4 regions of the Shewanella sp. SM55 genome follow, and region 1 is predicted to be linked to each of the others. Evidence: predicted binding sites of a transcription regulator. Region 1 holds the regulator's gene; each other region holds the start of a gene.
The links. Region 1 encodes MetJ, which represses methionine synthesis genes. Its sites were predicted from a motif close to TAGACGTCTAGACGTCTA; they were not measured.
Positions count from the first base shown of each region.

Region 2: serA (phosphoglycerate dehydrogenase) is a predicted target of MetJ. The motif match lies at 2,937-2,954, and genes of this name have one in related genera.
Region 3: msrA (peptide-methionine (S)-S-oxide reductase MsrA) is a predicted target of MetJ. The motif match lies at 2,719-2,736, and genes of this name have one in related genera.
Region 4: metH (methionine synthase) is a predicted target of MetJ. The motif match lies at 2,459-2,476, and genes of this name have one in related genera.

Region 1 is NZ_JAKKRS010000014.1:10,955-19,022, forward strand. It holds gene L5L91_RS16425 (bifunctional aspartate kinase/homoserine dehydrogenase II) at 1-2,288, opposite strand, end outside; gene metB (cystathionine gamma-synthase) at 2,300-3,463, opposite strand; gene metJ (met regulon transcriptional regulator MetJ) at 3,676-3,990, shown strand; gene L5L91_RS16440 (sulfite exporter TauE/SafE family protein) at 4,125-4,868, shown strand; gene nrfD (NrfD/PsrC family molybdoenzyme membrane anchor subunit) at 4,975-5,922, opposite strand; gene L5L91_RS16450 (4Fe-4S dicluster domain-containing protein) at 5,925-6,491, opposite strand; gene phsA (thiosulfate reductase PhsA) at 6,504-8,068, opposite strand, start outside.
Region 2 is NZ_JAKKRS010000008.1:22,940-31,007, forward strand. It holds gene L5L91_RS11600 (two-component system response regulator) at 1-413, shown strand, start outside; gene ygfZ (tRNA-modifying protein YgfZ) at 502-1,464, opposite strand; gene serA (phosphoglycerate dehydrogenase) at 1,619-2,848, opposite strand; gene L5L91_RS11615 (DUF2238 domain-containing protein) at 3,003-3,611, shown strand; gene L5L91_RS11620 (helix-turn-helix transcriptional regulator) at 4,006-4,671, shown strand; gene L5L91_RS11625 (curlin) at 4,846-6,351, opposite strand; gene L5L91_RS11630 (curlin) at 6,366-6,785, opposite strand; gene L5L91_RS11635 (DUF4124 domain-containing protein) at 7,339-7,866, opposite strand.
Region 3 is NZ_JAKKRS010000006.1:216,149-224,216, forward strand. It holds gene seqA (replication initiation negative regulator SeqA) at 1-384, shown strand, start outside; gene pgm (phosphoglucomutase (alpha-D-glucose-1,6-bisphosphate-dependent)) at 458-2,110, shown strand; gene msrA (peptide-methionine (S)-S-oxide reductase MsrA) at 2,227-2,706, opposite strand; gene astE (succinylglutamate desuccinylase) at 3,037-4,071, shown strand; gene L5L91_RS10330 (thiamine pyrophosphate-dependent dehydrogenase E1 component subunit alpha) at 4,234-5,412, shown strand; gene L5L91_RS10335 (alpha-ketoacid dehydrogenase subunit beta) at 5,416-6,393, shown strand; gene L5L91_RS10340 (dihydrolipoyllysine-residue acetyltransferase) at 6,403-8,025, shown strand.
Region 4 is NZ_JAKKRS010000003.1:394,313-402,380, reverse strand. It holds gene L5L91_RS07065 (FecCD family ABC transporter permease) at 1-224, opposite strand, end outside; gene L5L91_RS07060 (ABC transporter ATP-binding protein) at 221-1,102, opposite strand; cobalamin riboswitch at 1,201-1,377, opposite strand; gene L5L91_RS07055 (histidine phosphatase family protein) at 1,599-2,324, opposite strand; gene metH (methionine synthase) at 2,601-6,335, shown strand; gene L5L91_RS07045 (hypothetical protein) at 6,719-8,068, opposite strand, start outside.

The sequences.
Region 1 (8,068 bases):
TGGTAGAAGACACTGCGGATCACAAACACATTATCACCAGGGGTTAAGTTGGCGTAAGGGTGATGAGTATCAATCCACTGCAAACCCACTTCGGCCTTGAGCTCTGGGCCGCTGTTGTCTAAGGATGCCACATATCTGAGCACCTTATTTTGCTCCGCCGCCGCACCATACTGTTGCAGCAGATCGGCATCTAACTCGGCAATGCGGGTGAGAAATTGATCTAAGGGAATATCCGCCAAAGCGGCTGGTACGAGTGAGCGCAGCTCAATATCTTCAAGCTCGATTTCAAGGCCAATCTCACGGGCTAAGATAAGCAGTTTACGCTGCATATCACGGCCGGAGAGATCGTCGCGGGGATCGGGTTCAGTAATACCTAAGCCTCTGGCTTCAATCACTAATTCTGAAAATGGCTTACTAGTATCGTATTTCTCAAACAACCAACACAAGGTGCCGGAGAAAATCCCGCCCACCGCTTCAACGCTATCACCGCTGTTACGCAGATCATTTAGCGCATGTTGGATAGGTAAACCAGCGCCACAGCTGGCGTTATAGCGCCAAAACAAACGACGATTACCCAGTTGCTGCTTTAACTCTCGATAGAAAGGCAGTGGACCCGAGCCCGCAAGTTTATTCGCGCTCACCACATGGATGCCACGCTCGAACAGTTCTGGATATTGCAGCGTCAAACTGGCGCTGGCACTGATATCTAAGGCCACCAGCTCATCGCAATTAACTTGCTCTAATTGCTCGAATAAATGTTCATACTGCCAAGGCGTTGCTTCAGTATTAAACTCTGTTTGCCACGCGGCAAGATTAATCCCAGTTGATTTAATCAAGGCTTTACTCGAACTGACTAAACCGACTAACTCAACACTGGCTTCGAGTTCATGGTCTAGTGAGGGTGAAACCGACTTAAACAGATCGATCCAAGCCTCACCGATATTACCCACACCGAGCAGCAGGACGCCAATGCGTTTACGCGGGCCAGCGCAGCGACGGTGGACTTTTTGGGTTAACAGATTCACCTGTGACTGGGGCACTAACGTCACTAAACTTAAATCGCCACTGAACAAAGGTTTAGCATCACGGCTCAGTAAACGGGCGAAGCTGCGGCGATAATGTTCGGCGTCGGCACTTACTAATGCAACTAAACCAAAATCTGTGTTGATCTGCTGCTCGCTGATCCCTAATGCTTCTGCCTCGGCATCGAGTAATCTTTGAACTTGTTTTTGATTCTCAGCGGTATAGGCAAGTTCAACCCTTTGATGGGCAGAGGTCCAATGGGCCAATGGCGTTAAACCCGCGGCAATCAATAAATCTAATAAACGAGTTAACTCCCCTGTGAGTTTAAAGCCGAACAGGACAACAGCATTGAGGTTAGTCACCACAGGCGCGCTCGCCGACGAACTGTGGGGCGCGATCAAGGTAAAGTCGGTGTGGGATGCATAACTTGAGCGTACCGCTAAACTCACTTCGGTATTAAACAAAGGCTGCAGAGTGCGCGAATGTAATACTGGCGAGCCTAAACGCGCGAGGCGATCGGCTTCGGCAAGTGACATGCTTTTCAGTAACTTGGCATCGTTGATTTTATTAGGATCGGCGTTGAACACCCCTTCCACATCGGTCCAAATGGTCACGCGCTCGATATCGGCGAGACTAGCAATCAGGCTGGCACTAAAATCTGAACCATTACGACCAAGTAACAAGGTATCGCCACGCTCGTTAGCGCAGATAAATCCTGTGATCACTAAGCGTTCATTGGGATGCGCAGCTAATAGGGCTTGTACTTTAGCGCGGGATTCCTGTACCCGAATTTGTGGCACAGCGGCTTCATCGGCCACTAAAATTGAACAGGCATCCACATGGCTTGCTGCCACGCCAGATTCGCGCAGCAGCGCCGCCATTAAACGTGCCGACCAACGTTCGCCAAAGCTCACCACATGGTTGATTTGGTATTCATTGCGCTCATCTAAGGACAACAAGCTGATGAGTTGCGCTTTATCAGTGGCCAAACGCTCACGCAGATCGCGGGCTTGTTCATTCGACAACAACTGCTCAATCAACCCCTGTTGGTAGCTGATCAGCACTTGTAATTCTTCTTGCCATAGCTGACCCGCATCACGCAGCGCTAATAATTTATACAGGAAATTCGTGCTCTTACCCGCCGCAGAGACCACCACGAGATCATCACTATGACCGTGGGTTAACAGGATATGGGCGACTCGGCGATAACAATCGGCATCCGCTAAACTGGAGCCACCAAATTTATGTAAGTGACAACGTGCCATCTATTATTCCTCTACTGACAAGCCGCAACGGCGGCTAATCCTGCTTGAATATCTGCAACTAAATCGGCGGCATCTTCAATACCCACCGATAGACGCAATAAGGTGTCTTTAATGCCTGCCTCAAAACGCGCCTGCGGCTCCATGGCTCTGTGGGTCATAGTGGCGGGCACGGCCACTAAACTTTCAACGCCACCTAAACTTTCCGCCACGCTAAATAAGCTGAGTGCACCTAAAAAGGCCACGACTTCGGCCTCACCGCCTTTGAGTTCAAAACTCAGCATAGCGCCAAAGCCCTGTTGTTGCTTGGCCGCAATGGCGTGGCCTGGGTGATCCGCAAGCCCTGGGTAATAGACTTTACTCACCACAGGGCTTTGCGTTAATACCTCAATAATACGCTGGGCATTGGTTTGATGCTCGCGAATACGCACCGCTAAGGTACGCAGGCCGCGCAGGGTCAGATAACTGTCGAAGGCTGACCCCGTTAAGCCTAGAGTGTTCGACCACCAATGTAAGCTTTCGCCGATTTGCGCGTCTTTGGCGACCACTGCGCCGCCGACCACATCGCTGTGACCATTGATATATTTAGTGGTGGAGTGGATAACGATATCCGCGCCTAACAATAGGGGTTGTTGCAATATCGGCGATAAAAAGGTGTTATCGACCACCACCAGCGCGCCGACCTCATGGCTCGCCTTAGCAATAGCTTCGATATCTACCACACGCAATAACGGGTTCGATGGGGTTTCGAGCCACACCATCTTAGGATTCTGCGCAATGGAGGCGGCTAACGCTTGGCTGTCGGTTTGGTCGACCACAATGAGCTTAAACTGGCCTTTCTTCGCCAAGTTGGTAAATAAACGGTAGGAACCACCATAGCAATCATGGGGCACAACTAATAGGTCATCGGGGCCGAGCAAAGTAGTCACTAAGGTGATGGCCGCCATGCCAGTGCACGTCACTATGCCAGTGGCACCCTTTTCTAATTGCGCTAATGCTTCGCCTAAAATGCAGCGCGTTGGGTTGCCTGAACGACTGTAATCGAATTCGCGGGGATTTTTATGACCATCGAAGGCGTAATTAGTCGACAAATAAATCGGTGGCACAACTGCGCCATATTGAGTATCGCTTTCGATACCCTGACGCACTGCCAGTGTGGCTAATTGACGCTCTGCCATGGGTGGACTCCTAAATTCGATAGACTGATAGAGATGTCTGGACGTCTAAATGTACCTAAGCCCAACGCCATCGTCAATAGGCGTGAAGACGTTTAGACGTCTGAACATAAAGAAATCTGTTTGCAATCACAAAGAAATAGTAGCAATAATTTGACTGTTCTTTGTAAGGGTTTAAAATCTGCCCCGAATTTAGCGTTATAACAGGTGAGTCAATGACTGAATGGAATGGGGAATACATCAGCCCCTATGCTGAACATGGCAAGAAGAATGAACAAGTAAAAAAAATTACTGTGTCTATTCCGCTCAAAGTGCTTAAGGTCCTCACGGACGAACGTACTCGTCGTCAGGTCAATAATTTGCGTCACGCCACCAACAGCGAGCTGTTGTGTGAGGCATTTTTGCACGCCTACACTGGCCAGCCATTGCCCAACGATGAAGATCTGTCAAAAGATAACCCAGACAGCATTCCCGCCGAAGCCAAGTTGTTGATGGATCAAATGGGAATCGAGTGGGAAGACATGGAATAGCGACTCGTCGCTTTCAAAGTCATATCACAGTGCTCATCAATAGGGATCGTTAACGATCCCTTTTTGTTTATACCCAAGCGACTTCAAACTTTAAATTTCACTATCTTGAGGTGGTTTGGGATATAGGAAATCCTATGTTTTCTATGATAGATCCACAGACACTCGCCTTAGCCTCGCTGGTCGTGTTTCTGGGCGCCTTAACCCAAAGTCTGATTGGGTTTGGGCTTGCGGTTGTCGCCAGTCCTTTGCTGTATATCGTCGATCCACAACTTGTACCTGCGCCTGTTATTGCTATGGGTTTCTCCATCGCCCTGCTGACCTTAGTGCGTGAACGCGGTCACTTAGAATTCAATGGCTTGCAATATGCGCTCCTAGGTCGCGTGCCCGGCGGTTTTATCGGCGCGAGCCTGTTGCTGTTTGCGCCTCAACCTATACTCGGTTTATCCATCGCCGCCATTGTGACTGTCGCAGTGATCCTCAGCCTGTATAAATTCAGCCTGCCAGTGAATAAGAAAACCCTCTTCGGTGCGGGCGTGGTTTCAGGGATCTTCGGCAATATCGCCGCGATTGGTGGCCCGCCGATGGCGATTTTATTGGCAGGCAAAGATGCCTCGCAGTTTCGTGCTGCCCTGTCGGCCTTCTTCATTTTTAGCTCCATGATTGCATTGATCATTTTAGCGATCACTGGCTTATTAGAATTAAAACATCTGTGGCTGTCGTTGATGCTGCTCCCCTCAGTGATTTTAGGTTACTTAGTCGCAGGACGATTAGTGGGCCGTGTCGATAAAGAGAAGACAAAGATGGCGACGTTAGTCCTGTGCAGTATCAGCGCCTTAGTGCTAACGGTGAAGTCGGTTATTGAGTTATTACCCCAATAAGCGTCCTGCTTGTACTGGCAAACCTTCTCAAGATTCAAACAATAAAAAAGCACTGACATTGCCAGTGCTTTTTCTTTATCTATCAATATGTAAAGCTAGATTACACTCAGCTTAAATAGCTTTGCCCTGCGTACACAATAAAGTGTCTTAAGGCGAGTACGCCCGTTAAGCTCGCACAAGCCACCATGATCATCGCGCCCTTAGTGTGGCGAGTCGCGGCGGGTAGCAGCATAAACAGCAATGGAATACCAAAACCTATACCGACAACGCCTATCCAGAACACGCTTGCCCATAACCCAGAAGTTAACGATGCTAAGGCCGCAGCCGCCGCGCCGCCCTTGAAGTACAAGGCGCAGAACAACATGAACAGGAACAGGATTTCAATCGCCATCACAGGCAATTCTAAACCGTGCATCTTCACTAAAGTTTTGTCGTGGCTGTCAGTCTTAAACATCAGCAACGCCAGTACCGCGTTTGCCGCAGCGCCCGCCGACAAACCTGACACTAAAAACAGCGCAGGCAGTACCGCAGTGTTGAGCATAGGATAGGCATTCATCGCCGAAATTAAGAAGCCAGTGTAAGCCCCTACGCCAATGGCGAGGACAAACAACAATACTTCAATCAGCTTTCGAAATGGCATAAGTAACTTAGCGATAGGTGTTAGGAAACCCAAACCCCATTTTGGTAAGTCATCCCGCAGCACAATAATGGCGTACGCAAAAGCTAAGGGAGAATACGCCAGCAGCGCCAGCACCCCGATTGCCATCACAGACTGGAAGTTATAGTGAATTAAGATCAACCAGAAGTGGAATGGTTTGGTTAAGTCAAACACTAAGCAAGCTAGACCTAAGCTAATTGCTACAGGCCCAATAATGGCTGCCGCCTTAAGAATGCTGCTTTCAGCTCCCGCGCTGAGTTCCTTATTCGCCCAGCGCAAACCAATGCCAATCAGTAAACTGCCCGCGGATAACCCCGCCATAAACAGGTAAACGGCGATGACCCAGTGCCAAGTGACAGGATCATATTGCGCCATGTCGCCCCAAGTATTGTTCATAATCAAATCCCCCCTCTTTTGGTAGGAACGCGATATACCCTAGGTTTAGTGCCCAAATGGGTTTTATCTTGGTAAGTGATTTTAGTGTTGAGCATGATGGCCACTTCACTCTTAGGATCATTGGCATCACCAAACACTAAGGCATCGGTTGGACACACAGTCACACACGCTGGCTCTTCACCCCGAGCTAAACGACTGTCTTTACAGAAGTTACACTTATCCGCCGCCTTGGTTTCTGGGTTCATAAAGCGCACTTTATATGGGCACGCTGCCACACAGTACATACAGCCGACACACTTCTCGGTATGGATAGAGATAATGCCATCTTCACCCACATAGGCCGCGCCTGTTGGGCACACTTTAACGCATGGTGCATCTTCACATTGCTGGCAAGATACCCTGTGATATTTGAAATGCAGATTGGGCATCTCACCAAAGGGGCCTTCCACACGCACTTGCAGACGAGTTACGCCTTCGGGTACGCCATTTTCACTGCGACACGCCACGTTACAAGCTTGGCAGCCGATGCACTTATTCTCGTCGTGCACCATTACATATCGTTTATTCATTTAAGCCTCCGATTAGCGCTTTGCCAGCGTGACGCCCGTGGTGTGCACTGTCATGCCACACACAGGAGCAGTAACGTGCGGCAGTAAGTTACCGCAGTGGATACCTTTGCCCGTTGCTCTGACCAACTCTTTGTTTTTAGAACCAAAGCCCATGTAAGCAAACACAGTATCTTGGCGAATACCCGGCGTGACTAAGGCATGGCCTTCTTCTGTGCCAACACTACTGGTGAGGCGGATTGGGTCGCCATTGCTGATCCCTAATTTGCCCGCAGTGACGGGGTGAACCCACACAGCGTTATCCGACATCAGGTTAGCGAGCATAGGTACATTGTGGGTGGCGCCATTGGTGTGCACCGCCACTTTGCCTTGGATAAAGTACAGCTCATCTGCTTTTTTAAGATTCACTTCGCGGAACTTGATCACCCCACGGCCTGGTGCCATGGCTTCGACTTTCGCGGAAGTGAGTTCAATTTTGCCACTCGGGGTTTTAAAGGTCAGTGCGCTGGCGTAAGTGCCGTCTTCATCGGCAGGTCGCGCATTGGGGTATGCCTTAATAAACTCGGCAACCATCTTAGGCTCGCACAACATAATTGGCTTACCGAAGCTCACAAAACCTTCGTCTTTGATCCGGCGCAGCAGGTCAGTGTCGCGGTTCACCTGCAGCATTTGCAGGGTTTCCATGTTTTCCCATGGATAGAACTCGCCAAGGCCCATAGCCACACCCACATCCTTAAAGATCTGCCAAGAAGGCTTAGTATCACCTAAGGTTTCAACGACCCGTTGGCGCACATAATAGGCCGGATTTTTACCTGACTTATCAGCAATTTCTTCATCACGTTCAAGATAAGTCGACTCAGGTAAAATCACGTCCGCATAGGCGGCGGTTTCGCTGATATACACATCACACACGGCGATAAAGTCGAGCTTTTTCATCGCTTCAACAACGCGCGCCCTGTCTGTCATGGTTTGCATTGGGTTAGTGCGTGACATCACCCAGCCGTGTAACTGGTAAGGAACCGCGCTTAATGTGGCATCGAGAATAGTTTGGTAAACGCCGCCCGATGTCCACATCATGGCGTACTGTTCTTCCACCTGATCGATACGTTTCGCTGCTGGTTTTGGCATGTCTTTCACGCCAGGTTTTGCCAATACGGGCGCAACCGCTTCACCGGCAAGCTTGTTGTAATCACCGGGTTTCTGGCCGATATAAATCCCGCCCTTACGCTCGATGTTACCAATCAAGACGTTAGCGGCGTAAAGGGCGCGGCGCATCTCAAACTCTTCGGTGGTAAAGGTGGCTCTGTGACCAAAATCGACCACAGCATGGGGCGCTTTAGCGGCATATTCGTGGGCGATACGACGAATGTCTTTGGCAGGCACATCGGAGATGGTTTCAGCCCATTCAGGGGTATAAGCTTTCACTTCGGCGGCAAAGGCTTCGAAGCCTTCCACATAGCGCGCGACAAATGCCTTGTCGTAAAGATTATCTTCAATCAATACATGGCATAACGCCAAGGCGACGGCTACGTCGGTACCGGGGCGAATGGCATACCATTCATCAGCTTTATCGGCCACGA
Region 2 (8,068 bases), on a different contig from region 1:
TCGGTACACCCGATGCAGTGCTGAAAAAGCCTGGGAAACTTGATGCGCAGGAATGGGAAATTATGCAGCAGCACGCCGCCATAGGTGCAGAAATTATTGGTGAACATAGCGATCCGTTATTGCAAATGGCCCGTCGTATCGCCTTAACTCACCATGAGAAGTGGGATGGTTCAGGTTACCCCAATGGCTTGGTTGGCGAAGAAATCCCCCTTGAAGGGCGTATCACCGCGATTGCGGATGTGTTCGATGCGCTGACTTCGCAACGGCCTTATAAGCAGGCTTGGACGATTGAAGCGACTATGGAGCTATTTGAAAATCAAGCGGGAAAACATTTCGATCCTAAGCTGGTGGAGGAGTTCAAGCAAATCCTGCCAGAAGCAATTGCTATTCGAGATACTTATTTAGAAAATTAATGCTCGAAGTGCATTGACTAAGATAAAGGCGCCATTGGCGCCTTTATTCTGCTTCAATATTTTATACTAATCATATTAAATCAAAGTATTATGCTTCATCTAATGAGTAAGGCAGGGCTTGGATCGTTAAATGTGATTGTTCATCGTCGGCAAAACGTAGTTGAGTATCATTAGCCGTGTCATTAGGAAGTACGGCGGTTAACAAGACTTGGTTGCCGCGCTGTACAAACTCAATGATTTGACCGCCACGGCGAAAACTGTCTTCCATCGCGATTTCAAGGCCTGATGCTAGGTTGATTTGAAGATTGGTGTGACCGCGCAAAATATACAGGGCGCGTTTATTACCACCGCGATATTTCATTCGCGCTATGGTTTCTTGTCCCATGTAGCAGCCCTTGTTGAAGCTGATACCGTTAACCGCTTGTAGATTACACATCTGCGGTACGTACTGGCTGGCATGGCTGGCGGCAAGGTTGGGGTAACCTGCTGCAATCTCTAACGCTTGCCATGCACTGGCGTCAAATACACTCAGTTCCGATTGCGCAACTAAAGCTGCTGCGGCATCTGGTGTTAATACTAAAATAAAACGTTCAGCGTCTTTTAAAATCGCACCATTTTCAATGAGTGTGAGCTCTTGCTGAATGTCACCAAAATGTTTGTTCACGAATTGGCTTGCCTGTTCACCGGCAACCCCGAGCAGAGTCCATTCAGTGGATGCATTGCTTAAGGTGGCTTTACTAAACACGGCATATTTTTGTAACTGGGGTAAATCGACTTCGATGGCATCCTTTGGCATCAACATAAAGAGTGCATCTTGAATGGCAAAGGTTCTGAAACTGGCCAGCATTTTACCTTTAGGATCGCAATGGGCGCCCCAGCGCCATTGATCCGTGGCCAATGAGCTGATGTCTGTGGTCACTTGGCCATGGATAAAACTGCGGCCTTGTTCTCCAACGACTTTGATGAGGCCCAAATGAGATAAGTTGGTAAGCATAAGTGGAGGCAAGGTAGCGTCCAGATCCCAATGGGGCGTAGAAACTGAAATAGTCATAGCGAGATCCTGAAAATGAAGACGATGTGAGAGGCTAGATTGTAACGGAATTCCAGTTGGCTCAAAAGCATAAGGCGCACATATCTGTGAATGATCTGTGCGCCTTATTATGTGTGCTTTAGTCGATAGGCTTAAAGCGAGTGGAGTTTAAAGTTTAAAACAGCACGCGGGTACGTAATGTACCTTCAATGGCTTTGAGTTCAACTAAGGCTTCTTCCGCTTGAGTTGTGTCTACTTCCATCACGACATAACCAATTTCTGCGGTGGTCTGCAAATATTGGGCGGCGATGTTGATGCCTTTTTCCGAGAAGGCTTGGTTGATCTTGATCAACACGCCCGGACGGTTTTGGTGAATATGCAGCAAGCGCGAGGTGCCTTTATGCGTTGGTAATGACACTTCAGGGAAGTTAACCGCAGAAACGGTTGAGCCGTTGTCTGAGTATTTAGCGAGCTTACCCGCGACTTCGATACCAATGTTTTCTTGGGCTTCGGCCGTGCTACCGCCGACATGCGGCGTGAGTAGAACATTGTCTAAACCGCGTAGAGGACTGATAAATTCATCGTCATTCGATTGTGGTTCAACGGGGAATACATCGATTGCGGCACCTGCGAGGTGACGTTCTTTTAACGCAACGGTTAAAGCTTCAATATCGACTACAGTACCGCGTGATGCGTTGATAAAGATGCTGCCCTTTTTCATCGCCGCAAACTCGGCAGCGCCTATCATGTCTTTTGTTTGTGGAGTTTCAGGGACATGTAAGCTTACTACATCAGCTTGTGCTAATAGGAGTTCTAACGAATGGACTTGTTGTGCGTTACCTAGTGGCAGTTTGTCTTCGATATCGAAGAACACGACGCGCATACCTAAGGTTTCCGCCAGAATGCCAAGCTGAGTACCAATATGGCCGTAACCAATCACACCTAAGGTTTTACCACGCACTTCATAGCTGCCCGCTGCGGTTTTCATCCAGCCACCACGGTGAGCGATAGCGTTGCGTTCAGGGATACCCCGCATCAACATAATGATTTCGCCAATCACGAGTTCGGCAACACTGCGAGTGTTTGAGAATGGCGCGTTAAATACTGGGATACCAAGGGATTCGGCGGTGGCAAGGTCAACTTGGTTGGTTCCAATACAGAAACATCCTATCGCGATTAACTTCTCTGCACGTTTCAGCACCTCTGCAGTTAATTGGGTACGCGAACGAAGTCCCACAAAATGCGCATCTTTAATGGACTCAAGTAAGGCTTCATCGCTTAAGGAAGCTTTGTGGTATTCGATATTGGTGTATCCCGCACGTTCAAATACATCGACCGCAGATTGGTGGACGCCTTCCAACAGCAGGATCTTGATCTTATCCTTGTCCAGCGAATGTTTCGCCATGATATGGGTACCCTCTAATTAATAGAAATGTTTCTTATGATATGCTCACAACCTTCACCCACCAAAGTAGCACTTTTTTTGCTCAGTGTGGAGGGCTAGATGGCTAAAGTTAATATTCTAAATTTAGAACAATATCGCATAAGAGGAAGAAACATTGAATAACAAAATCGCATGGTGCGGTATTTACCTCTCAGTTTTGGTGTGGTCGGCGATAAAACCCGCAGATCCTTTCACATGGTGGCTCGAAGCCTTACCTGCATTGATTGCTGTACCGATTTTATTCTTTACTCGCAAACGTTTTCCACTGACACCTTTAGTGTATTTTCTCGTCTTAATACACTGCTGTGTGTTGTTTGTAGGCGCTCATTATACTTACGCTGAAGTGCCGTTATTTGACATGATTGCCGATTGGATGGGTTCAGAACGTAATAATTACGATAAAGTGGGTCATTTTGCGCAAGGTTTTATCCCAGCCATGCTCGCCCGTGAAATTATGTTGCGTAATCAAGCTGTCAAACCTGGGGCTTGGTGCGCGTTTCTTGCTACTTGTTTTGTGCTCGCATTTTCGGCGTTTTATGAACTGATCGAATGGTGGGTTGCCGTGGCAACCGGCGAAGGGGCTGAAGCCTTTTTAGGGACTCAAGGCTATGTATGGGATACCCAATCCGACATGTTTCTTGCCCTCATTGGCGCAATTGTCGCGTTAGCTTTACTGTCTCGTTTTCAAGATAAACAAATCGCGAGACTCAAGCAGAGGATTTAGCGGCTAAAAGTGGGTGATGCTCTCTGTTTGAGTTGTAAGACTTTCTTCCCTGAAATATATGGTGTGAGTGTGATGACATTGAGTTGTCATACTTTAGTGTTGTTATTGTGTTTTCTTTGTGTTGCAACTTTGGATTGATAACGTCATAGTTGGAAAGTATTAGGTGCTGGGCGTTGGCCAAGTAAAACGGTATTTTTGACTGTTATTCCATTTTATTGTGGTGAGTTAGTCGAACCTACTAGCATTAAACAGGGAATAGTACATTTGGGTGATGTTTTTCAATCGTTAACTAGTCAGAATTAACTAGGTTAATGGAATGTTGAAAAATCTAACTAAAAAGACGAGTCAAACATACCATTTTGCAATAGAGAATACTTTTCAGGGAGGAGAGTCATTGAGCACAATTAATGAATTGGTTTTTTTACACCAAATGGCCGCGCCATGTCATTTAGCGTTACTTGCTGAATCCATAGGTTTGAAAACGCGTATAGTAAAGCATGCGGCAGAACTGGATTTAGACAAGAGTCGCCGTAGTTTTTATCTGATCACCCAAAAAGGTTCAGCATTAGATAACAAAGGGATACCTCTGTTAGCTTCGCGATTAGTGTCACATTTTCCTGTGGCGCTGTATCAAGTTGAGCGAGACTCCTTAGACCAAGAATCTGCAATGTTACTCGGCATTCGAGGTATTTTATTTGCCGATCAACGTATGGATCTGATGTTAACGGGTTTACGTAAAATGGTGGCAGAGGAACTTTGGTACGATAGAACTTTGCTAAGCAAAATGTTTCGCCGTGTCGTACAAAAGTTAGAAGGTAATAATGAAATGCCCTCTGATACTGTGGCTATGCTGCAGATGCTGACATCCCGTGAACGCACTATCATTCAATTCGTATCGAGTGGTGCGAGGAATAAAGAAATCGCTCATAGGTTATGTATCAGCGAACATACAGTGAAGGCGCATATTTCTTCTATTTTCCGCAAGACCCAGTCTCGTAATCGGGTTGAGCTTTTACGTTGGGCGCAAACCTATCAAACTCACTTTGAGCTGTGCAGTTAGTCAGTTAAAGATATTGGTCGTTAGCTTTTCGCTTTGAGTGGTTAATGTTAATGATTACTAGCATATCAACATAGAAAAGCGGGAATGTTTATTTAAACATTCCCGCTTTTTGTTTAACACCCTTTTTATAAACCACCACCAAAGAGTTTAGCTGTGGTGGTTTAACAGTATTGACTAGTATTGCACTACAGTGGCAACGTTCATATTGCCTGATTGGTTCACGTTGATGCTGTTGTTAGTGCCCGCTTGAGAACCTAACACTAAGTTGTCATTACCCGTTTGAGTGATTGACAGGCTGTTATTGTCACCGCTAACGCCAAATGAATTTGAAGCAAATGAAGTGTCGTTATCGCCGCCTACCCAGTTACCGTTACCTGATTGAGTAATTTGCGCGGTGTTTTCATCACCTTCAATAATCAGGTCAATAACGTTAAGATCGCCACTTTGAAGTGCGCTGACATCGGCATTGTTGTTGCCAGCAACAGAAATCAATGTTTCGTTCTCAGCGCCATCTTGCTCAACATCAACTTCGTTATCGCTACCCACGGCATCTACATAAGCAAAGTTCTCATCGCCTTCTTGGCTAACTTCAATACTGTTATCTTCACCATCAGCGAAGGCAATGATTTCGTTGTTATCGCCTTTAGAAGATAAATCGAAGTCATTATCTGTACCGTATGCACCAAAGGTTGCGAAGTTCGCATCGCCTTTTTGTTTCAAGTCAACGTCGTTGCTATCGCCCCATACTTGGAACTCTGCACCGTTGACATCGCCTTTTTGAGTGATAGTAATATCGTTATCATCACCTTGGATATCGGCCACTAAAGTATCACCGATAGTGTTGCCGCTGCCATTTTGGGTAATATCGACACTGTTGTCATCACCCGTAGTCATAGCAAGATAAGCCGTGTTGCCGGTACCTTTTTGATCCATTGAAATATCGTTTTTGCTGCCCGCCAGTGCGTAAACGAAGCCTACATGGTTATCACCCTTTTGGACCATGTCTACTTTGTTGTTGTCGCCTGCAATACCCTTAGCCGCGCCAAAGTTGTTGTTACCCGCTTGATTAACAGAAACGTCGTTGTTGTTACCCACGTTAGCGGTTAAGTCGAGAGCGATTAAACCCGCTTGGTTGTTGTCACCGATTTGTGTGATTTTACCGTCGTTGTTGCTGCCTTCAACGCGAAAAACTGCAAAGTTAGCATCGCCTTCTTGCTCAACAAACACGCTGTTTTCAGCGCCAGTGATTTCAACTTGGCTTTCGTTGACTTCGCCTAATTGGTTAACGAATACCGTGTTATCGTTGCCAGTAACATCGCTACTGCTTTGGTTAAAGAAACCATCTTGCGACACATTTACATTGTTGTTGTCACCTACAACATTTGCACTTGCCACATGCCAGTCAACTTGTTGCGTTATTTGGACCTTGTTATCATCACCCGTTGAATTAATAGCCGCTTCATGCCACACACCGTCTTGGATGACGGTTGCGGTTTGATCTGTACCTGTTTGCACAACCGCAGCAGCGTTAAGGCCACCCGTTTGTGAGACTAAAGTGTCTTGGGCTTGGCCTGACTGTACTACGCTAATTTCGCTCACTGTACTGGCAGCAAAAGCTTGACCGCTTAAACCTGTTGCAATGGCCAAAGCAATAAGTGATTTTTTAGCTTGTGATTTCATGTGACGCTCCCTGTTTAATATTGAGTTATTGAGATTGCAGCACCGTCCGCAATCTGTTGAATCGAAAAGTTGCCGCTTCCTAGTTGGTTCAGTTGCACGAGATTGTCATTGCCAATTTGTGTCACTGAAGCCGTATTTTGACTGCCGACTTGCAGTAGTTGGACTTCATTGTTTGAACCAATCTGTGTGATTAGCGCATCGTTATCATTGCCCACTTGTGTTACATCGGCCTTGTTATCGCTGCCTGACTGGAACAGTAATCCTTGGTTGGCAGTGCCTTGTTGAACCAGCTCGATAAGGTTATCGCGACCGGAACGTTCCAGTAATGCCTGAAGGGTTACGGGTAACTCGTTGACATTCAGCTCTTGTGCTGAAGTCATACAACTACAGAGCAAGATCAGCGGCGCCAAAAAGCGTATAGAGGTATTTGGCACGGGTGACTCCTTGCATCAAATATCTTGGGCTGCTTAAAGCAACTTGCATCCCAAATTCAGACCTGAAGATACGAGTCCCGTTAATATGTCGCAATTGGCCAAACGGGTATTTATTCTAGAAAGGATTAACGGAAGGTAAATGATAGCTGTATTTATATCGTATTGATTAAATAGATTTTATATGTTTATTGACGTGTTTTTATTTAAGGGGTCTAATCTAGTTGTCCTAGTAGTTAAGTCGTATTTGTTGTGAAGCGAGTATTTGATTTTTAAACAATGCAATAACAAGTGAAGGGAAATACATTGACTATCGCGTTTACATTTTCTTGATAAAAAAGTACGCGTTTGTGCCAGCGAGAAACTGCTGAGGAGTTTAATTAACTGTAGCAACCTATGTCATTTACCCTGTGTGCAACAACAGGCTTCTTGTCCTTGCGGTAATGAATCCTAGGTTAAACAAAGGGACATTACTGTGAGCGGAAGATTAACCATTATTATGATTGAATTTCTTAATCGGGTAGAGAGAAGATTAATACTACCGTCTTATGCGAGATCAGTGCTTTTCTGGTTTTTTTAACTCTTCATGGAATGCTTCGGTACTGATTTGGCTTTTACGGTCTTCCAGTTGTTGCATCGCACTGTTATTACTCACAGTTAACGCATTGAAGCGAGTATTGATATCGTCCATTTCGTTAATGTATTCAGGATCGGTTTTCTCTTTATTTTGCCAATAACGTTTACGTTCTAATTTCTGCAATTCACTGGCGCGCAGAATTTCAAAATAGCTATTTTCCTGCTTAAGACGATATATCTCGCCGTCGAGTAACTGCAATAATTTTTCTTTAGAAATGGTTCGACTATTCAGTAGAGTGTGTAAGGGATCGACAGGAATGTCTCTTTTATCAGAGTCTACTTCAGTCGTTATCCCTAACTGGTATTCGATTTTATGTTGGCTAAATTCCTGCGGGCAAGCGGTTTGGCTAAAGACAATTTTGTCATCTTTACGGCATTTATAAATGGTATTTGCCTGTATTGCAGTGGGCAAAATAACACAAATTAGGGTGAGTATCAGTCTTGCCATGAGGCCACAAATCCTTTGTACACTTGCATAGCTATTATGATTTAATTGTTTGATTAAGCATGATAAATAATGATTATGACGTTTACATTATTATGCCTTTATAACTGTTTTTATTAGGCTTAACCGGCTGTTAAGCCCAATAAATTAAAGGATTAGCCATACATCATTATAAGGTCAAATTCACTCGTCAATGTCTGCCGCT
Region 3 (8,068 bases), on a different contig from region 1:
GAAGCTGAACCTATTCAGCCCATCGCGGCGCAAACAGTGCCAGCAGTGAATGATTTTAGTCGCTTAGTCGATGAACATCAGTTATCGCAGCAAAAAGGCGCAGTAGGTCGTTTTCTGTTTTTGCTCGAAAGTTTGTATCAATTAGCCCCAGAGCAATTCTCACAAATTTTGCAGATCCAAGGGCGCGATCGTTTGTATTTTGCTCGCTCTAAGGAGGAACTGCTCGAAGCGAGTGCTTCGGCTAACCCAAAAGAAATTGGTGCAAGTGGTTTCTGGGTAACGAGTAACAACAATACCGCCAAGAAACGCACTATTTTATCGGAAGTTTTAGTGCAATTTGGTTGTGATGCGACAGTAGCTGCGGGCATCGCCGAGCGCGTTTAATCCGCGGGTGAGCCTGGTTAGTACGACATTTTTCTACTTTTTCTAATTGTAATTGAGTGCAGGAGAGCCATAGGTGGCAATACATCAAAGGGCAGGACAAATCGCTAATCAGACGGATCTGGTCAATATTCCAAAACTGATGAGCCATTATTACAGCATCACGCCAAATATGGATGACGTACAACAACGCGTCACCTTTGGCACTTCTGGGCACAGAGGCTGCGCTTTCAATGGCAGTTTTAACCAACAACACATTTGGGCGATTACCCAAGCTGTGGTTGACTACCGTCAATCGGCAAATATCGATGGGCCGCTGATCCTTGGGATTGACACCCATGCGTTATCCTATGCGGCCTATTTGTCGGCAATTGAAGTGCTTGCGGCAAATAAAGTCACAGTGAAAATCCAACAGAACGATGGATTTACGCCTACGCCAGTGGTTTCCCATGGGGTGATTTGCGCCAATCGCGAAGCCAATATTACGGGTGCGGCATTGTCCGATGGTTTGATCATTACGCCTTCCCACAATCCGCCTCAAGATGGTGGGATTAAATACAATCCACCCCATGGTGGACCGGCCGAAGGTAATATCACCGCTTGGATTGAATCGCGGGCCAATGATTACTTGCGCCAAGCGTTAGCTGGCGTGCAAAAATTAGTGTATGCCGAAGCGCTGGCATCAGGCTATGTCAACGCCATTGATTTGATCACGCCTTATGTGGCTGATTTAGAAAATGTTATCGACATGCAGGCGATTGCCAACGCTAAGCTGCGTATCGGCGTTGACCCGCTCGGTGGTTCAGGGATTTTCTATTGGGCACCGATTGCCGCGCGTTATGGGCTCGATATCACGTTAGTTAATGATAAGGTTGATCCAAGCTTTAGCTTTATGCCGCTGGATAAAGACGGCAAAATCCGCATGGATTGCTCATCTCCCTACGCGATGGCCGGGTTACTCGCCCATAAAGAATCCTTTGATTTATGCCTTGGTAATGATCCCGATTATGACCGTCACGGCATCGTTTGCCCTGGTACGGGTTTGATGGATCCGAATCATTATCTTGCGGTCGCTATTGATTATTTACTGACACACAGACCAGATTGGAGCGATACCTTAGCCATAGGTAAAACCTTAGTATCGAGTGCGCTTATCGATAAAATCTGTGCTTTCCACGGCAAAAAGTTACTCGAAGTGCCTGTGGGCTTTAAGTGGTTTGTCGACGGTTTAGCCGAAGCCACAATCGCCTTTGGCGGTGAAGAGAGTGCTGGCGCGGCATTTTTACGCCGTGATGGCAGCACATGGTGCACAGATAAAGACGGCTTCATTTTAGGATTACTTGCCGCAGAAATTCTTGCGGTGACAGGTAAAACCCCAGGTCAGCGTCACCAAGAGTTAGTAAAACAATTTGGCCAAAGTTTCTATAAGCGTATCGATAGCCCAATCAGTCTTGAAAACAAAGCCAAGTTTGCTTTGCTCAATGCCGATACCTTAAATGCCACTGTGCTTGCAGGTGAGACAATCGAAAACGTGTTAACCCATGCGCCAGGCAATAATGCGGCGATTGGCGGCATCAAAGTTACCACCGCTAATGGGTGGTTTGCGGCGCGTCCATCGGGCACTGAAGCGTTATTTAAAATCTACGGCGAAAGTTTTATCAGTGAGCAACATTTGGCTGAGATCATCAAAGATGCGCAGGCATTAATTGATAAGGCGCTAAACGCTTAATGCAGTAGTAGGTTTAGCTAACGTCTCAAAATAAAAAACGCACTCAGATTTGAGTGCGTTTTTGTTTGTGTCTAATTCAGCTGTGAGTAGTTGATCTAATACTGATTTGACCGTATTTAGTACTCGATATGACAACTCGGTAAGTTATTCTTATCGATGTAATTTTGATGATATTCCTCAGCCACATGGAACTGTTGAAGTGGCACTATTTCAGTGACGATATGGCGTAATCCCCAACGGCCCGAGCGGGCAAAAGCTAACTTTGAGGCTTCGGCGGCCGCTTTTTGCTCACGGTCGTGGAAGAAAATGGTGCTGCGATATTGAGTGCCAATATCTCCGCCTTGCATGTTCAGACTCGTAGGATTATGGTTTTTCCAAAATACATCGAGCAAGTCTTCATAACTGACAAGGGCGGGATCGAATTCCACTTGTACCACTTCGGCATGGCCCGTTTTGCCTTTTTTGACTTCTTCATAGCTCGTCGCCGCATTATTGCCGCCCATATAGCCGCAGGTGGCATTCGATACGCCGTTCACTTGTCTAAAAAAATACTCTACGCCCCAGAAACAGCCGGCACCAAAGGTTGCTAACGCCATAATTAAACCCAATAGAAGTCTAGATGGCTAAGGATTGTGATGAAACTTGAGTGCAAAAGCAAGCCTCAAGCTGGAATATTTATCATGGGAAATTCTTAGGGAATGTCCTAAGAATTTAACAATCAGCTTAGTTGAATGTCATTCCGCTTAAAACTGGGTCTTACGGCAATAAATGTCTGAGAACAGCACTAAAAACATGTGTTAGTATTGAAGCCGTTTTTTAGGTGCGAGTGAGACTAACCGCGGTGAGATAAATGCTTAAGTGGTTATTACTGCCTGTACTTATGCTATTGCGCCAATACTGTTACACATCATTATAAGGAGAATTCTGTGTTACAAGCTCTGTTAGATTCAAAGGATTTTTTAGCGCTCACCTTAGCCCACCCTAAACAGTTCGATGGCGAATTTTCATTTAACTTAGGCGATCATACTCAAGTGGAAGTGTGGGATACCGGTGTTATTGTTTTCGAACCAGTAAAGAATGAAGGAAAAGATATTGTGCTTTCCTGCGGTGTTCACGGTAACGAGACCGCGCCTATTGAACTCTGCAATAGCTTAATTAAACAACTTCTACAGCAAAAGATCATCGCAAAGCAGCGCACTTTATTTCTCATTGGTAACCCATTAGCGATTAATAACGGCACGCGGATTATTGACGAAAACATGAATCGTCTCTTTAGTGGTGAGCATTCCAATCCACCAGGGTTAGTGAACCCTGAGCGAGTTCGCGCGAAAAAACTCGAAGCCTATGTCGATCGTTTTTATACTGCGGTTGCCGATGGACGTCAGCGCATCCATTATGATCTGCACACGGCGATGCGCGCCTCGAAGCATGAAAAGTTCGCTATCTATCCCTATCGTCCTGGGCGCGCCTTTAGCGGCGAGCAAATTATGTTTTTAGCCGCAAGCGGCGTCGATACAGTACTTTTCCACCATGAACCGACCACGACCTTCAGCTATTTTTCCTCTGAACGCTACGGTGCCGATGCCTTTACCATTGAGCTTGGCAAAGTGTATCCCATGGGGCAGAACGACATGACGCGTTTTATCGCCACCCATGAAATGTTCATGCGCTTGATCACCGCTAAGCCGTTGGCGCTGGATGCATTTGATGCCGATAAGGTTAACTTGTACCAAGTGTGCCGCGTCATCAATAAACATTTCGATGATTTTGAATTTACCTTCGCAACTGATGTCGAAAACTTCAGATCTTTCCCGAAGGGCTTTGTTTTAGCGCGGGAAGGTGGGCAAGAAATTAAAGTGGAACATGAGTTTGAGTCTGTCGTGTTCCCTAATGCCAAAGTGCCTATTGGTAATCGCACTGTGATTTGCCTGATCCCTGCGGTGAATGCGGACGTGCGTTAGGCTTGTAAAGCAATATATACATGCGTGGCAGGGATAACTTGTGGTTTGAGCTATGCCAATGGTTGATAGGTAGTTTACGTTAACGTAATGTTCGTCGGGCATATTCGTATAAACAGACGCATCAAAACGCTTTGATGCGTAATGAGATAACAAGAGCACAATATGAGCAAAGCAACACTCAACACTGATACAGTGCACCGTGTCGGCTTCTTGGATAAGGCATCGCTACACATTCCTATCCTTCGAATTCTACAAGCCGACGGCACCACTTATGAAACCGCGGTTTTGCCTGTGATAGATGAAACCTTAGCCACTAAAATTTACGATACCTGTGTATTCACTCGGGTACTTGATGAACGTATGCTTGGCGCCCAGCGTCAAGGACGCATCAGTTTCTACATGACCTGTACGGGTGAAGAGGCGGCGATTGTTGGCAGTGTGGCCGCACTCGATCAAGAAGATGTGATCCTTGCACAATATCGTGAGCATGCGGCGCTGCGTTATCGCGGCTTTACCACTGAACAGTTTATGAATCAGATGTTCAGTAACGAGAAAGATCTTGGTAAAGGTCGCCAAATGCCAATCCATTACGGCAGTGCGGCATTGCATTATCAAACGATTTCGTCACCGTTAGCCACGCAAATCCCGCAGGCGACTGGTGTGGGCTACAGCTTAAAAATGCAAGGTAAGCGCAAAGTCGCGGTTTGTTATTTTGGCGAAGGCGCTGCATCGGAAGGGGATTTTCATGCTGGCCTAAACATGGCCGCGGTACTGAAATGCCCAGTGATTTTCTTCTGTCGTAACAATGGCTACGCCATTTCTACCCCCACTGAAGAGCAGTTTGCTGGAAACGGTATTGCCAGCCGTGGTGTCGGTTATGGCATGCACACCATTCGTGTTGATGGTAATGACATGTTGGCCGTGTTAGCCGCAACTCAGCAAGCCCGCGCCTATGCGATTGAGCATAATGCGCCTGTGCTGATTGAAGCCATGACTTACCGTCTCGGCGCACACTCTTCTTCAGACGATCCCTCAGGTTATCGCTCGAAAGATGAAGAAGCCAAGTGGCAGCAACACGATCCGGTTAAACGCTTCAAATTATGGCTTATCAACAAAGGTTGGTTGGCTGAAGCGGATGATGTGAAACTGCATGAAAAATATCGTGAAGAAGTATTGGCTGCGGTAAAAGTGGCTGAAAAAATTCCTGTGCCTATGCTGGATGAAATTATTGAAGATGTGTACGACAAGCCGACGCCAGTGCTGAAAAAGCAACTTGCCGATCTTAAAGAACATATCAAGAAATATCCGCAAGCCTATCCAAAAAGTGCAGGGAGACTATAAGCCGTGGCTGAAATGAATATGTTACAGGCCGTCAATGAGGCCTTGTCGATTGCCATGCAAGCCGATGAACGCATGGTGGTTTTTGGTGAAGATGTGGGCCACTTTGGCGGGGTATTTCGCGCCACCTCCGGTCTTCAAGAAAAATTCGGTCGCGCTCGCTGCTTTAATACGCCGCTGACAGAGCAAGGTATTGCCGGTTTTGCCAATGGTTTAGCCTCAAATGGCATGACCGCCGTGGCTGAAATTCAATTCGCCGATTATATCTTTCCGGCGTTTGATCAAATCGTTAACGAGTCGGCTAAGTTCCGTTACCGTAGCGGTAATGAGTTCGATGTCGGTGGATTAGTGTTCCGTACGCCCTATGGCGGCGGTATCGCGGGCGGACATTATCACTCGCAATCACCTGAAGCCTATTTTACCCAGACGCCGGGGTTAAAAGTGGTGGTGCCACGCAACCCTGAGCAAGCCAAAGGATTGCTGTTGGCGTCAATCCGTGACAAAAATCCGGTGATCTTCTTTGAGCCTAAGCGTTTATATCGTGCATCGGTTGGCGAAGTGCCCGCGGGCGATTATGAAATTGAACTGGGTAAGGCTGAAGTGGTTCGCGAAGGTAAAGACATCACCTTAGTGGCGTGGGGCGCGCAAATGGAAATTCTTGAAAAAGCCGCCGACATGGCCGCTAAAGAAGGGATCTCCTGTGAAGTTATCGATTTACGCACCTTGTCACCCTGGGATATCGATACCGTTGCCGATTCAGTCAAAAAGACCGGACGTCTACTGGTCAATCATGAAGCGCCATTAACGGGTGGTTTTGCCGGTGAAATTGCCGCGACGATTCAGCAAGAATGCTTCTTGTATCTAGAGTCGCCCATCAGCCGCGTTTGTGGTTTAGATACCCCGTACCCACTCATTCATGAAAAAGAATACATGCCAGATGCATTCAAAACGTTTGAAGCCATCAAAGCATCAGTGACCTTCTAGGAGTCCGGTATGATTAAAGATTTTATTTTGCCGGATATTGGCGAAGGTGTTGTGGAGTGTGAGTTGGTTGAATGGCTAGTCAAAGAAGGCGACACAGTCGTTGAAGATCAGCCGATTGCCGATGTCATGACAGACAAAGCTTTAGTGCAAATCCCTGCACCTTTTGCGGGCGTGGTCACTAAGTTGTATTACGCCAAGGGTGATATTGCGAAAGTGCATGCGCCGCTCTATGCCGTAAAAATTGAAGGTGCCGTTGAAATTTCAGGTGAAGCGGTTGTGGCTGAATCTGCTGCGACGACTGCAAAAGTGACTGAGCCTGTGGCGGCAACAACTGCCAATACGTCATCCAGTTCATCCATCAGCATTGAAGAATTCTTACTACCGGATATTGGCGAAGGTATTGTTGAATGTGAACTCGTCGAATGGCTAGTGAGCGAAGGTGATTGGGTTGAGGAAGATCAACCGATTGCCGACGTGATGACAGATAAAGCGCTGGTGCAAATTCCTGCTATTAAAGCGGGTAAAATTGCCAAACTGCATTATCGCAAAGGTCAGCTAGCTAAAGTACATGCGCCTTTATTTGCCATTGAAGTTAAGCATATGGCTTCTGCACCTGCGGCAACAACAAACACTGATACTGTGGCCAATGCGGCACCAGCAGCCCAGATTGTGAATGCAGAACCTGCTCGCCAAGGTAAAGCCTTGGCCAGCCCTGCTGTTCGCCGTATGGCGCGATCTTTAGATATTGATTTAAGCCAAGTACCTGGCACAGGAAAGCACGGCCGTGTGTATAAGGAAGACATCACTCGCTTCCAACAAGGCGCGAGCAATGTTTCTGCATCAAGTGCGACTCAGGTAAAAGAAGCACCAGTTCAAGCGACTCAAGCATCTCAAACCCAAGTTCCAACATCGACAGTGACTCAACGCGCTGACACGGTTGAGCCGATCCGCGGCGTAAAAGCTGTGATGGCCCGTATGATGGTGGAGTCGGTGTCGAGCATTCCGCACTTTACCTATTGCGAAGAGTTTGATTTAACAGACTTAGTTGCACTGCGTGAAAGTATGAAGGTTAAGTATTCATCCGATGAAGTGAAGCTGACCATGATGCCTTTCTTTATGAAGTCGATGTCGCTGGCATTAACTCAATTCCCGGTGATGAACAGTCAAGTGAATGCGGATTGCACTGAACTCACTTACAAGGCACGTCACAATATCGGCATGGCGGTGGATTCTAAAGTGGGTCTTTTGGTGCCCAACATCAAAGATGTGCAGGACAAGAGCATTTTAGAAGTGGCGGCAGAAATCACCCGTCTGACCCAAGCAGCCCGCAGCGGCCGTGTGGCGCCAGCGGATCTGAAAGACGGCACCATTTCCATCTCTAACATTGGCGCCTTAGGTGGCACAGTGGCGACGCCAATTATCAACAAACCTGAGGTGGCGATTGTGGCCTTAGGTAAGTTGCAAACCTTGCCGCGTTTTAACGCGAAAGGGGACGTCGAAGCTCGCCAAATCATGCAAGTGAGCTGGTCTGGCGACCATAGAGTGATCGATGGCGGCACCATTGCTCGCTTCTGTAATCTGTGGAAACAGTATCTTGAGCAGCCTCAAGAGATGTTATTAGCGATGCGCTAAGGCGCTGGCACGAATAACTGACACTAAAAGGACGCTAAAAGCG
Region 4 (8,068 bases), on a different contig from region 1:
ATGCGCTCAGTCATGCCATTGGCTTGAGTGAGGTTCGTCGCTTTATTGATAAATACTTGAATAACATCCGTAAAACTGATGTTCGCCGCACCAAAACTCGTCGCGGCAATAGGCGTTATCAAAGTGATGATACCTAATACGAGCAGCATCAGTTGTTGTCTCGTCAACGGTGTCACGATACGCCCCAAATATGAGATGAAATATTTTTTACTCCCCAGAGTCATCCGCCCTCGCCTCGCTCATTCAGGCCATGATCTACATGGTGATAACCATAAAAATAGCTGATTAAGGGCTTTTTATGTTGTGGATGGGGCGATACCTGAGCACACACGCCAAACACATCGCCAATTCGCGCCTCGGTTAATACTTCGGTTGGCGTCCCCATAGCGCTGACGTCCCCGTTATGGATCAACAGCAAACTGTCGCACAGGGCACTGGCTAAATTAAGATCATGAATAGAGGCAATCACGCTGATGCCAAGGCTACGCACCAATTCGAGGATTTGAATTTGATAGCGCACATCGAGGTGGTTCGTTGGCTCATCGAGGATTAAAAGCTGCGGCTGCTGCACTATGGCGCGGGCAATCAAGGCGCGTTGCTTTTCACCGCCAGATAAGTGCTCATATTGTTGGTGCATCTTATGGCTCAAGCCGACTTTCTCTAAAGCCTTAGCAATACGCTCAATATCACAGCTCGAATTGGTATCGAACATACCCTTGTGGGGCGTTAAGCCCATGCTGACTAATTGCTCTGTGGTGAGGTCAAAATAGTGCGGTGTATCCTGCTGTACTACGGCGACGCGACAGGCAAACGCCTTGGGCGACAAGCGCTCAATATCTTGATCAAAAAGGGTAATTTTGCCCTGAGTTGGGCGAACAAACCGATACAAACAGCGCAGCAAGCTAGACTTGCCCGCACCGTTAGGCCCAATCAGCCCCAGCATCTGCCCCGTTGGCAGCGTAAAGTTAATATCGGAAAGTATGGTTTTGCCATCGATACACCAGCTCAACTGGCTCACATTGAGCGCGACTGACGGGCTCAATGACGGGTTAGTGTCACTGTCATTCACGGGGCTATTAGTTTGGATTGCGGAAAGTTTCACCTAAGCGGCGCTCCTATCGAGTCCAAACCTGTATAAAAAAGGTTGTGCATATTGTCATCTGCTCCCTCGAGTCACCCGCTCGAGAACTAAGGCTGCACGCAGCGATAACAGAAATAGGCAGGTCTCCTGACTCGTAGGGAAGAAGATTCGAGATCTTTTTCACTACTCACAGTTGCGGGCACAGTTCGGGCTGACTGACGAGCAGTTCCCCGATTCCCTATTATGTTTGGGTTGATATGCTCTTTGTTAACAACGCCACTGTGAATTAAAACAACGGAGCGATTCGAACAAAGAGAGTCTATTCCCAACACCTATTTCTGCGACGTTATCACTCATTGCGCATGTAATACGCTATCTGGTTCAAACGTCAGGGAAAAGCATTATCCTACATCTATACCATTAGGCAATGCTGTTTAAATCAGAATATTTTCATGTCAGCTTATTCTCGCCAAACGATCACGCCTACATGATAGCGCCGAGATAGTGAAATAAGGCCTCAACACCTGCGCCCACTAGGCCAATCTAAACGCCAATAGCAGACACCCTGTTCATCTTGCAGCACATTAATGCTCACCACGGCCGCCACGGGTAAATCGAGTTGACTATAAAACCCCACCGCCCGTTCAACCCCTAGGGCACGCGCCATTAAGTGACGGATCACCCCGCCGTGGGTCACGACCCACACTTGAGTGGCTGGCATATTGTCAGCGGTTTCATTAACGGCACTGTTTTCATTACCCATTTTATGTGAGTCAAGGGTCAATCGTTCAAACTCGGCGGCGAGTATCTGGTCAATCGTCCCATTCACCCGCGACTCAAAACTTGCCATAGTTTCACCATTAGGCAGCGGAGTTTGCCAAGGGTTTTGCCAATACGCAGCTAAGCGTTCGCCCTCTTGTTGATACAGTTCATCGAGCCGACAACCGTCCCAATCACCAAAATCAATTTCCTGTAAACCCGACAAACACTGCGCCTGCAATGGCCTTGACTCAGATATCAGTGCCGCCGTCGAATGCAACTCGGCGGCAAAAGCGTGGGCAAAATCGGCGCAGCGGCGTGAAATCGAGCTATAAATCGCGCTACACACGCTGGCCTGTGACTCAACTGCTGCCGACATTTGTTGCCAACCCTTTTTACTCAAAGGCACATCCACACGACCCCGCAAAATAGCGCCGCCTTCACACTCACCGTGGCGTAACAATAACAACCGAACTTGTTTCATATATGCCTTTTTAGTTAGGGACTAGATGCTAGGAACTCAAGCCAAGTGCCTAAATTCTTGATTCTCGATTCTCGATTCTCGCTCCTAATGCCTTTGACTTTCATCTTGCCCTGACAATCATAAGTCGCGTATTATGGACGTCTATACGTTTAAATGTCCAAAGCAAATTTTTAAGAACAAGTATTCAAAAAATGTCGGCTGACGACAATAAAATGCACTTAGCATAACAATGGCCGATTTTTGGACTTAACTTAGCTGTATTTAAGGTAATTATTTATGACGATACCCTCAACCAAAGCCAGCCAAATATTAGCAGACATTCGCAAACAGCTTGCAGAGCGCATTCTGATCTTAGACGGTGCCATGGGCACTATGATCCAAGGCTACAAGCTGGAAGAAGAGGACTATCGCGGCGAACGCTTTAAAGATTGGCATACGGATGTCAAAGGTAACAACGACCTCTTGGTGTTGTCACAGCCTCACATCATCAAACAAATTCACACCGACTACTTAAACGCCGGTGCCGACATCATTGAAACCAACACCTTTAACGCCACCACCATCGCCATGGCAGACTACGACATGCAGTCGCTGTCCGCCGAAATTAACTTAGTCGGCGCGCGCCTCGCCCGTGAAGCCTGTGATGAAGCCTTTGCTGCCACAGGCATTCCACGCTACGTCGCCGGTGTGTTAGGCCCCACTAACCGTACGTGTTCGATTAGCCCTGATGTGAACGACCCAGGCTACCGCAACGTCAGCTTCGATGAGTTAGTGATTGCTTACAAAGAATCCACTAAGGCACTGATTGAAGGCGGCGCGGATATCATTATGGTCGAGACCATATTCGATACCTTAAACGCCAAAGCCGCGCTGTTTGCGATTGAATCGGTATTCGATGACTTATTCGGTCAGCATTCAAAAGACAGATTGCCAATCATGATTTCGGGCACCATTACCGATGCCTCTGGCCGCACACTGACTGGCCAAACGACCGAAGCCTTTTACAATTCCCTTCGTCATATCAAGCCCTTATCTATCGGTCTTAACTGTGCACTTGGGCCAAAAGAATTACGCCCCTATGTGGAAGAATTATCCCGCATCAGTGAGTGTTATGTGTCGGCGCATCCGAATGCAGGCCTGCCGAACGAGTTTGGCGGTTACGATGAAACCCCAGAAGACATGGCGAATGTGATCGAAGATTGGGCGCGCGAAGGCATGCTCAATATTATCGGCGGTTGTTGTGGTAGTACGCCTGAACATATCCGCGTGATCCGCGAAGCGGTCGACAGACATAACCCGCGCGTGTTGCCCGATATTCCCGTAGCTTGCCGCTTAGCCGGTTTGGAACCACTGACTATCGACGCCCAATCCCTGTTCGTTAACGTGGGTGAGCGCACCAACGTCACAGGCTCGGCTAAGTTTTTAAAGCTGATCAAAGAAGGCAAGTTTGAGCAAGCGCTCGATGTCGCCCGCGAGCAGGTTGAAAGCGGCGCGCAAATCATCGACATCAACATGGACGAAGGCATGCTCGATGGCGCCGAGATCATGCACAAGTTTTTAAACTTGATTGCCTCTGAACCCGACATCAGCCGCGTACCTATTATGATCGACTCCTCTAAATGGGAAGTGATTGAAGCTGGCCTCAAATGTATTCAAGGCAAGGGCATAGTTAACTCTATTTCCCTCAAAGAAGGCGAAGCCAAGTTTATCGAGCAAGCCACCTTAGTGAAACGCTACGGCGCGGCGGCCATTATCATGGCATTCGATGAGCAAGGTCAGGCCGACACTAAAGCGCGTAAAATCGAAATTTGTACCCGCGCCTATCGGGTGCTGGTCGATAAGGTCGGCTTTCCGCCCGAAGACATCATCTTCGACCCGAATATCTTTGCGATTGCCACGGGTATCGATGAACACGACAACTATGCCGTCGATTTTATTGATGCCATTAAAGCGATTAAAGCCACCCTGCCCCACGCGATGATTTCGGGCGGCGTGTCGAACGTGTCGTTCTCGTTCCGCGGTAACAACCCAGTGCGCGAGGCGATTCACGCGGTATTCCTGTACCACGCCATTAAAGTCGGCATGGACATGGGCATTGTCAACGCGGGCCAATTAGCCATTTACGACGATATCGATCCTGAGCTAAAAGTGCGGGTCGAAAACGTGGTGCTTAACTTGCCCTGCCCAATTGAAGGCTCAAGCAATACCGAGCAGTTACTTGAAATCGCAGAGAAATTCCGCGGTGATGGCGCGCAGGTGGGCAAGAAAGAAGATTTAGAATGGCGCAGCTGGCCGGTGAGCCAACGCTTATCCCATGCGCTAGTGAAAGGCATTACCGAATTTATCGATGAAGATACCGAAGCCGCTCGCCAAGAAGCGAAACGTCCGCTGGATGTGATTGAAGGCGCCTTGATGGACGGCATGAACGTAGTCGGCGACTTATTCGGCTCGGGCAAAATGTTCCTGCCGCAGGTGGTAAAATCGGCGCGGGTGATGAAAAAAGCCGTGGCTTACTTAAACCCCTATATCGAGCTAGAAAAGGTCGAAGGCCAATCTAATGGCAAGATTTTGATGGTGACAGTAAAAGGTGACGTGCACGATATCGGCAAGAATATCGTCGGCGTAGTGCTCGCCTGTAACGGTTTTGAGGTATTCGATTTAGGTGTGATGGTGTCGGTGGAGCGAATTCTCGACGCGGTGAAAGAACACAATATCGATATCATCGGCATGTCGGGCCTCATCACTCCGAGTCTGGACGAGATGGTGCATAACGTGAAAACCTTCCACCGTGAAGGCTTAACCATTCCGGCGATTATCGGCGGCGCCACTTGCTCTAAAATCCACACAGCGGTGAAAATTGCGCCCCATTATCCCCATGGTGCTATTTATATTGCCGATGCGTCCCGCGCCGTGCCTATGGTGAGTAAACTCATCAACAACGAGACTCGCCAAGCGACCATAGACGAAACCTATGCCGAATACGACGACATGCGCACTAAGCGCCTATCCCAAGCCAAGCGCAAAGAGATAGTCTCACTCGAAGCGGCCCGTGAAAACCGCTGCCAACACGATTGGGCCAATTACACCCCGTTCACGCCAAACGTGCTCGGTCGCCAAGTGTTTGATAATTATCCGTTAGAAGATTTAGTCGAGCGTATCGACTGGACACCGTTTTTCCGCTCGTGGGAATTGCACGGCCATTACCCTGAAATCCTTACCGATAAAGTCGTCGGCGTCGAGGCGCAAAAGCTGTTCGCCGATGGTCAGGCCATGCTCAAACAAATCATCGAAGAAAAGTGGCTCACGGCAAAAGCGGTTATCGGCTTATTCCCCGCCAATACCGTCAATTACGACGACATTGAGCTCTACACAGATGAGTCGCGTACCACAGTCGAAATGACTACACATCACCTGCGGATGCAGCTTGAACGTGTCGGCAACGACAACTTCTGCCTATCCGACTTTGTTGCGCCAAAAGACTCAGGCGTCGCCGATTACATGGGCGGCTTTGCGGTGACCACAGGCCACGGCATAGACGAACATGTGGCGCGTTTTGAAGCCAACCACGACGACTACAACGCCATCATGCTCAAATGCTTAGCCGACCGTTTGGCCGAAGCCTTTGCCGAGCGGATGCACGAACGCGTGCGTAAAGAATTTTGGGGTTATGCGGCCGATGAGCAGTTAAGCAACGAAGCCTTAATCCGTGAGAAATACAAAGGTATACGCCCCGCACCGGGTTACCCAGCTTGCCCCGATCACACAGAAAAAGGCTTGTTATGGGACTTGCTCAAGCCCGATGAAACCATCGACTTGAACATCACCGAAAGCTACGCCATGTTCCCCACAGCAGCAGTATCGGGCTGGTATTTCGCCCACCCGAAATCGCGCTACTTTGGCGTGAGTAACATAGGCCGCGATCAAGTGGAAGATTATGCCAAGCGTAAAGGGATGACTGTCGCAGAGACGGAGAAGTGGCTGGCGCCAGTGTTGGATTATGATCCCGAGTGATTGGGATCTGCAATCACCCGCAGGGCTTAAACTTTCAAACTTCGTTTGAATTAATCGTTAAAGTCGTGGGGCTTCACCCCACACCCGACCAAGGAGGACTGCTCGTCCTATCCTCCTTGGATTCTCCAAGACGCCCCTAGCGAAGTTACATGCATTGATTAGTGGCTTCGTGCTTATTCGAAAATAGCTAACGCTTCCGATGGGGCGTCCCTTCCCCCCGAAAGCTACGCAGACGTCCTGTCTGCGTCACGCTATTTTCTTCAACGCCCTTCAGCAACTTCGCAGGGGATCAGTGAACATGCAAGTATGTGAGCAATCTATATAAAATATATGATGTATTATCCATAAAAACAGAATTGATAAATATATAAAGTCACCATTTCCTAAGAGATCATTGCAGATTTATATTTAGTCGTATGTCCTTTATGTTCTTTCATATTCTTTTGGAAAATTTCATTTAAATTTTCCAAAGTATCTAAAGTACCTAAATGTGACATTTTTTCAATTCCAGATATCTTTTTCCCAATACCACCAATAGATGTTCCGATTTTAATACCGCTGCCTCCATCACAACTAAGCCACCACCTATCATGTATAACCGGAGACTTATCATTAGCTGTCCCACAGAATACGAATTCCACTCTAGGGTTTCTATCAGGGCAGATATTTTCTTTCCAAAACTTTTCAATATACTCATCTAGATCTGAAAAACCACCATCATTAACCATTGCATTTGACAATTCTGAATACGACTCTAAACTTGAAAGTATTTTTATGTCAATATCAAAGTCCATATCGATCGCCCTAGATATAAAAATCAAATCTTCAATTTTAAAATACGGTTCAGAAATAATTATTTTTGTCACATTACATGAACAGATCCAATTCTTAATAAAACACTCTGATTTGCCAACCTCAGAGTTCCCAACATTCAACGTAATTGAATCATTAACTATCTCTGACTTAGGCTGAAAAACTTCCTTAATCCTATATATTTCACAAAAATCTTTTGCATTCAGCACTAAAGCATCGAATATTGGCTGAAGATGTTTGTCACATAATTCTTTAGTCTTAAAGTTATCACCGTAAGCTTGAAGAAAAAACTTTAAAATAATGTGAGTATTTTCCGGTGAAAAGACTTCAATATTTTCTATAAATTTCATGAGGTGAGCGATTTTTCTACGCTCAGCTTTATTAGCATTCATTTTTGCTAGCTGATTACTACAAAACTTAGCATATTCATCTTGATCAATATATTTTAAATTTTTAGAACCATTCTCTCCAAAATCCTCTATTGTCCTTTCAAGCTCTTTCTTATCATTAATATTTTCCTCAATTAACCGTCGTCTGTAAGGGTCTGCATCAGTTAAAGAGGATATTGTACTAGACAACTTTTCATCGAGATCAAAACAAGCATTTATCAAATCTTTTCTTTTTGAAGAAAACTCATTTGAATCCTCCTCTGTTGAAATTAAAATAGCCTTATTCAATGCGTTCTTAACCGTTTTAACACATATACTTTTACATGAAGAATATATATGTTCAATCAAATCAATTCTTTCAACAGCGACATTAATTATATGAGTACTATTTATTACTTCTTCTAAAGCTCTTTTCCGCTCAGTAATTGGAAGATATGTCGAAAGTTCAAGAATACAAGTACGAGTATAAATACTATCAGCAATATTTGATATTTTCTCTGCTTTCTTACTTAAAATTAACCATGAAGATGA